One region of the Erwinia sp. 009765445 genome, then DNA from elsewhere that is predicted to be linked to it. Evidence: predicted binding sites of a transcription regulator. Region 1 holds the regulator's gene; the other holds the start of a gene.
What was found. The regulator PhoB, encoded in region 1, activates phosphate uptake and scavenging genes when phosphate is short. The targets are predictions, from matches to a motif close to CTGTCATAAAACTGNCNNAT.
Positions count from the first base shown of each region.

Region 1 (3,506 bases):
CCGTCGGCGCAGTAGACGAACCGGCTGCCTGGATCTGCACGTTCACGCCGGGATACTGCTGGTTAAAGCTCTCTCCCCACAGGGTCATAAGATTGCCCAGCGTATCCGACCCGACGCTGGTCAGGTTCCCCGCCAGCATGCCCTCTTGTGCCTGGGCCATCGTGCTGAGCATCAACAATAGCGCGAAAAACAGCTTTTTCATCCTGAACTTCCGATTCGGTCAACGAACCGCATTCTGGGACAATTCGTTGCTGACAATCAACCTCGGCGGCAGTGAAAAGCTGAAACAGGTCTCTTTGCCCGGCAGGCTGGTGATATCCAGCCGCGTGTTGTGATGGCTGAGCGCATGCTTCACGATTGCCAGCCCCAACCCGCTGCCGCCGGTCTGCCGTGAGCGGGCTTTATCCACCCGGTAGAAACGCTCCGTCAGGCGGGGAATATGCTCTGCCGCAATGCCGGGACCGTTATCCTTCACCTTAAACTGCGCTCCCTGCGACGTCTTCAGCCAGCTGATATCAATACGTGTGCCTTCTGGCGTATGGTTTACCGAGTTATACACCAGGTTTGAAATCGCACTGCGCAGCTGCTCATCATTGCCGAATACCCGCAGATTCGGATCGGTATTAAAATGAATTTCATGCCGTCCCTGACTGAGCGTCTCCGCCTCACGCTGCAACAGCCACAACATCATCGGCACGTCGACTTTTTCCTGCAGATCCAGCGCCGGTGCCGCTTCAATGCGGGACAATGTCAGCAGTTGTTTCACCAACCCGTCCATCCTGCGGGTCTGCTCCTGCATGGTGTGCAGCGCCTTATCGCGAAGCGCGCCCTTCATATCCGACTCTTCCATCATCTCCAGATAACCCTGTAGCACCGTTAACGGCGTGCGCAGCTCGTGGCTGACGTTGGCAAAGAAATTGCGGCGCGCCCCTTCCAACTGATGCATCTGCGTCACATCGCGCGCTACCAGCAGCCACTGGCCTTCGCTGTACGGCATCACGCGGAATTCCAAATGGCGATGACTGTTCAGCACCAGGGTCAGCGGGCGGGAGAAATCGCGCTGGCGAAGATAGCGGGTGAACTCCGGATAACGCAGCAGGTTGAGGATGTTCTGGCCGTTATCCTCCGGCCAGCGCAATCCCAGCATCTGCTGTGCCAGGCCGTTACACCAGAAAATCGTCCCCTCTTCCGTAGTCAGCACCACCGCGTCGGGTAACGACTCCGCCCCGCTGCGGAAGCGCTTGATCAGGCTGCCCAGCTCGCGGCGACGCCGACGATTTCGCGCCTGCATCTGATAAAGGCCATAGAAGAGAGGTTCCCAGCTGCCGCGTCCGGCAGGAGGGGTCATGCTGCGGTCAACCCACAGCCAGTGAGATAAACGAAGTAAATTCGCGAAGTGCCAGCCTGATACGGCCAGCACGGAAATCAACAGCAGCCAGGGCAGGTAGCCAACCAGCAGCCCCAGCACCAGGGCGGGCATGCAGGCAAGCACCAGCTCAAACAGCAATCTCTTCCAGGAGAGGCGTTCCAACACGGTTAAGACTCCAGTGCGAACGATCAGTAGCGTGCAGAGAAACGATAACCTGTTCCGCGAACCGTCTGCACCATACGATCGTGCCCGGTGACTTCCAGCGCTTTACGCAAGCGGCGAATATGCACGTCAACGGTACGATCTTCGACGTACACGTTAGTTCCCCATACGTGATTAAGCAACTGTTCGCGGCTGTAAACACGTTCCGGATGAGTCATAAAGAAGTGCAGCAGTTTGTATTCCGTCGGGCCCATTTCCAGCGGCTGAGTCTCGGACATCACGCGATGCGAAGACGGGTCCAGGCTCAGTCCCTGCATCTCAATCATTTCTTCCACAGCCATTGGCGAGATACGGCGCATCACCGCTTTAATTCGGGCCACCAGCTCTTTTGGCGAGAACGGTTTGGTAATGTAATCGTCTGCGCCCACTTCCAGACCACGCACGCGGTCTTCTTCTTCACCACGCGCGGTTAACATCATCACCGGGATATCGCGGGTCATCGCTTCGCGCTTGAGATGTTTAATAAACTGAATGCCTGAGCCACCCGGCAGCATCCAGTCCAGCAGAATCAAATCAGGCCAGGGTTCGATCAGCAGATTGATGGCACTGTCGTAATCTTCAGCTTCAATAGGTTGATAGTCATTTTGCTCCAGAACGAAACACAACATCTCACGGATTGGGGCTTCATCTTCGACCACCAGAATGCGCTTAGCCATTATTGCTCCTGCTACTGTGACGGAATGTCACTGGATTTGCGGCGTCATTATGCGTCAGTTTTATGACAGTTTTATGAAAAAAGCACCGGTAAGAACACCGTTTTATAACACTTTTTTGAAGGTGCAAACGCCTTTCGCGCTGGGGTTTTTGCCGGGGCTGTTTATAATCGTCGGATCAGCTTTCCGCACCGAAGGGATCCCATGCGAGTGATTCATACCGCTGACTGGCATCTGGGCCAGTTTTTCTACACCAAGAGCCGGGCCGCAGAGCACCAGGCCTTTCTGGACTGGCTGCTGGCGCAGGCTGAAACCCATCAGGTGGATGCCATCATTGTGGCAGGCGATATTTTCGATACCGGCTCGCCGCCCAGCTACGCCCGCGAGCTGTACAACCGCTTTGTGGTCAGGCTGCAGCAGACCCAATGCCAGCTGGTGATCCTCGGCGGCAACCATGATTCAGTCGCCACGCTGAACGAATCCCGCGAACTGCTGGCCTGCCTGAATACTCGGGTGATTGCCGCAGCCAGCGATGACCCACGTGAACAGGTTCTGCTGCTCAATACCCGCGACGGCCAGCCTGGTGCCCTGCTCTGTGCTATTCCCTATCTGCGCCCGCGAGATATCACCACCAGTAAGGCGGGTCAGTCAGGTCATGAAAAACAGCAAACCCTGCTGGAAGCGATCACCATCCATTACCAGCAGTGCTGGCAGGAAGCGCAGGCTCAGCGGGAGGCGATGGACCTGCCGCTGCCGATCATTGCCACCGGGCATCTGACCACGATGGGCGTGACCAAAAGTGACGCGGTGCGCGATATCTATATCGGCACGCTGGATGCTTTTCCCGCGCAGGCCTTCCCACCAGCAGATTACATCGCGCTGGGACATATTCACCGTGCACAACGCATCGCCAACACTGAACATATCCGCTACAGCGGTTCGCCGATCCCACTCAGCTTTGACGAGCTGGGTAAGGAGAAAAGCGTCTTTCTGGTCGGGTTCACCGACGGCAAGCTGAGCAGCGTGCAACCGCTGAATATCCCGTTATTCCAGCCAATGCAGATGATTAAAGGCTCGCTGGAGGAGATCGAAAACCAGCTGGCGGAGATCCAACCGCGCGAAGATGGCAAAACGGTGTGGCTGGATATCGAAATTGTCACCGGCGCATGGCTGAACGATCTGCAACGTCGTATTCAGGAGATGACGCTGGAACTGCCTGTGGAAGTTGTGCTGCTGCGCCGCAGCCGTGAACAGCGCGAGCA
Region 1 covers NZ_JBYUWC010000015.1:71,540-75,045, forward strand. Annotated here, with positions in the region: gene AC3Y5R_RS16915 (PstS family phosphate ABC transporter substrate-binding protein) at 1-202, opposite strand, end outside; gene phoR (phosphate regulon sensor histidine kinase PhoR) at 221-1,534, opposite strand; gene phoB (phosphate response regulator transcription factor PhoB) at 1,558-2,247, opposite strand; gene sbcD (exonuclease subunit SbcD) at 2,449-3,506, shown strand, end outside.

Region 2 (3,506 bases), on a different contig from region 1:
TCGTTATTGCTGTTGCCACTATTTTGCTGCAGAAGCTGCATCACCATTTTGAGCAGTTCACTCACTACCTGCAAAATCTGCTGGTTGAGTTCTCCGCCGGAATTTTGTGTGTTGCTGCCAGAACCAACTTCATCAACCGCAGAACGACTTTGCGACATGCTGTTGCCGAAGTTCAGGGCACTGCCACCAGATTGTGTCGCGCCATAATTAATACCGCCGCCAGACTGTCCTGAGGTGTTTGTTTTACAGGACAGATCCGAAGTCCCAAAGCCTGAACCAAAACTGTTTTCTGATGGTTGCGGATGATTGATGTAGCCCGCCGATCTGAGACTGTCCACTGACATAGGATTTTCCACACGGTGAGTTAGGGTGTAAACGTGAGTGAAAAAACAGTGCCCCTGGTTCCGTTCAGTGCAAAATTTAACAAAATAGCTGCCGGCCCGGGCTGTAACACCGCAACAGCATAATGGCGGGCACCGGCAGCGTCAGTAACACGTCAATCAGCTAAAATCACTTAATCTCCATCGCCGTTTTCAGCGTGTAGAACAGGTCAGTCTGATCGGTCAGCCCGACCACGTTCGCGGCATGAGGACCAAATGCTGCGATACGTAACTGTGTACCGGTATGGCCCTGCGAATCCTCTTCTGAGTTGCCGTAGCTGATGGTCATCAGGCCGCCCTCTCTGGTATTCAGCGTTTGCGTCACTCCCGGAGCTTTACTGTCATTGGCAATGATCTGGCTGGAGTGTGCATGATCGGCGGTTACCACCACCAGCGTATTGCCCTCTTTACGGGCAAACTCCAGCGCCTGCTGTACCGCTTCGTCCAGGTCCACCGTTTCACCGATCTGCCCACAAGAATTGGCCGCGTGGTCCTGCTTGTCGATAGAAGCCCCTTCCACCTGCAGGAAGAAGCCGTTCTCATTTTTGCTCAGTAGCTGGATGGCCTTATCCGTCATCTGCGCCAGGGTTGGCGTCGAAGCCGGACGCTCCGCATTCACTTCACAGGTCACCGTTTTTCCGTCCAGGTTACCGTGATAGGTGGCTTTCGGGCCTTTCCAGCGCACCGGCATATTGCCGCCAGCAAACAGTCCCAGCACGGGATTAGCCTGGCTGGCTTCTGTAACTGCATTCAGACTGTTCAAATCGCTGATTAACTGGTAACCGCGCAGCTTAGCCTGCTCTTCCAGTGTCTTGCCCTGCCACTCGCCAGCCTTCGCCGTTTCGCTGAATGTTTTGCCACCGCCGCCCAACGTGACATCAGCGCGGGCATTCAGCAACTGTTCGGCTATCGATCCCTTGCCACCCTTCTCCAGCGCGTTCGCCGGGCAAATCTCACTGGTCTTTTCCGGGCCGTAGCATTTACGGGAAGTGACATGAGCAATTTGCGCGGCAGGTGTGGCATCTTCCAGCTCGGCCGTGGAGACGTTACCGCTTGCTTTGCCTGCGGCTTTAGCCAGTTCCATTATTGTCGGATGATCTTTGCCAGTCACATCCACGCCGAGTGCCCCGTTATAAGATTTAACGCCGGTGCTCCATGCCGTGGCCGAGGCAGCAGAATCGGTGACGTAGTCAGGCTTATGCGTTTTTTTATCCAGCGCATAATGCGTGTACTGGCCGGTTAACGGCAGAGCATCAATCCCTTTAAAAAAACCGCCTGCCCCTTCCGCATAGTTACGTGCGGCAGTGATTTCTGAATCTCCCATACCATCGCCAATCAGCAGGATGACATTCTTCGCCTTGCTGTTGCTGAGGGAGGCTTTCAGCGCTTCGGTCTGATCTTCTGTCAGCCGACGTGCTCCGCCCGGTTGAGTGATATCTCCCTGAGCAGCGCGGCTGTATGCTGCAATATCAGCCCAGGCGTTAGCAGATAAGACGGTGGCGATCAGGGACAGGGTGAGCAGGGTTTTATGTTTCATTAAGTCGACGCTCCGTGAAAAAGTTTTGCTAAAAGTTTCAGGGAGCCAGTCTGCGACACAACCATGTCATTTTTGCGTCAGATAAATGTCATCCTGATGACAATTGCCCGCACTGGCTGCAAGCCCTGACAGCCGCGCGGAACGGGAGCTGGCCAGGTCTTAACCTGCCAGAATAAAAAGAAAATTTTGCTTGACCAGAATCAGGCGACTCCCTATAGTAGCGCCCCGTCGCCCCAGCCGGCGAAGCAGTATTTGTGGTGAGGTGTCCGAGTGGCTGAAGGAGCACGCCTGGAAAGTGTGTATACGGCAACGTATCGGGGGTTCGAATCCCCCCCTCACCGCCATAATTTAAAGAAGAGCCTGAACTCGCGTTCGGGCTTTTTTTTCGCATATAGCTCAGTAGAGGGTGGGTGAGAAACCCCGCCGGGGTTCGACAACCGGCTTCAGCCGGTTGGACAGATCGGACGCAGCGCGGACGAACTGCCCGAAGGGCGAGCAAAGCGAGTCAATCCCCCCCTCACCACCATGATTCAAAAAAAAGCCCGGACTCTCGTCCGGGCTTGATTATATCTCACAGAATCAGCGTCAAACGGTGATTAACCGTAGGCCAACAGCGTACGCTGGCAGAGCTGTGAACGTACGCAGTCTTCTTTACCAAAACGCACCACGCTTACCATCTCGTCATCCTCAAAGCGGGCCAGGGCATCGCTGAGACCAGACTGCACATGGGACGGCAGGTCACACTGGGTGACATCGCCGTTGACGATAACGGTTACGTTTTCCCCGAGTCGGGTCAGGAACATCTTCATCTGAGCGGCGGTGACATTTTGCGCCTCATCCAGTATCACCACGGCATTTTCGAAGGTACGCCCACGCATATAGGCAAAGGGAGCGATCTCCACCTTACCGATTTCGGGACGCAGACAATATTGCATAAAGGAAGAACCGAGACGTTTAACCAGAACGTCATACACGGGCCGGAAGTACGGAGCGAATTTCTCTGAGATATCCCCGGGCAGGAACCCGAGATCCTCATCCGCCTGCAGCACAGGCCGCGTCACTATGATCCTGTCAACATCCTTATGTATCAGGGCCTCGGCCGCTTTTGCGGCGCTGATCCAGGTTTTACCGCAGCCTGCTTCGCCGGTAGCGAAGATCAGCTGTTTGCTTTCTATGGCTTTGAGATAGTGCGCCTGAGCTTCATTACGGGCTTCAATCGGCGAGTGGTCGCGGGTGTCGCGAGCCATGCCAATGGAGTCCAACCCACCCATCTGCACCAGCGAGGTGACCGATTCTTCTTCACGCTGACGGTGACTGCGTGAATCGCTACGAAGCACACGTTTTGCTTCACGACGAGCTTTGATCACTGCTTTCTGTCTTCCCATAGTGGCACCTTACAGTTGGTTTCATTTCCCGCATCTTTATTATCGACGCGATTACGTGAACGCTTTAGAGGTTTTGGTGGCTTCCTTTTAAGCCTTGTCTGGCCGTTAAGAGCGGTACACAGCGTTGTACGAACGCCGCCGGGCACCGGGTTACACTGAATTCAGAATGAATGCTGGAATGGTAAAGAGAAGAGGAAGTCGTTG
Region 2 covers NZ_JBYUWC010000001.1:303,102-306,607, forward strand. Annotated here, with positions in the region: gene AC3Y5R_RS01355 (hypothetical protein) at 1-344, opposite strand, end outside; gene phoA (alkaline phosphatase) at 511-1,917, opposite strand; tRNA gene AC3Y5R_RS01365 (tRNA-Ser) at 2,174-2,261, shown strand; gene phoH (phosphate starvation-inducible protein PhoH) at 2,514-3,302, opposite strand.
Region 2: a site for PhoB is predicted at 1,990-2,009, ahead of phoA (alkaline phosphatase). Genes of this name have one in related genera too.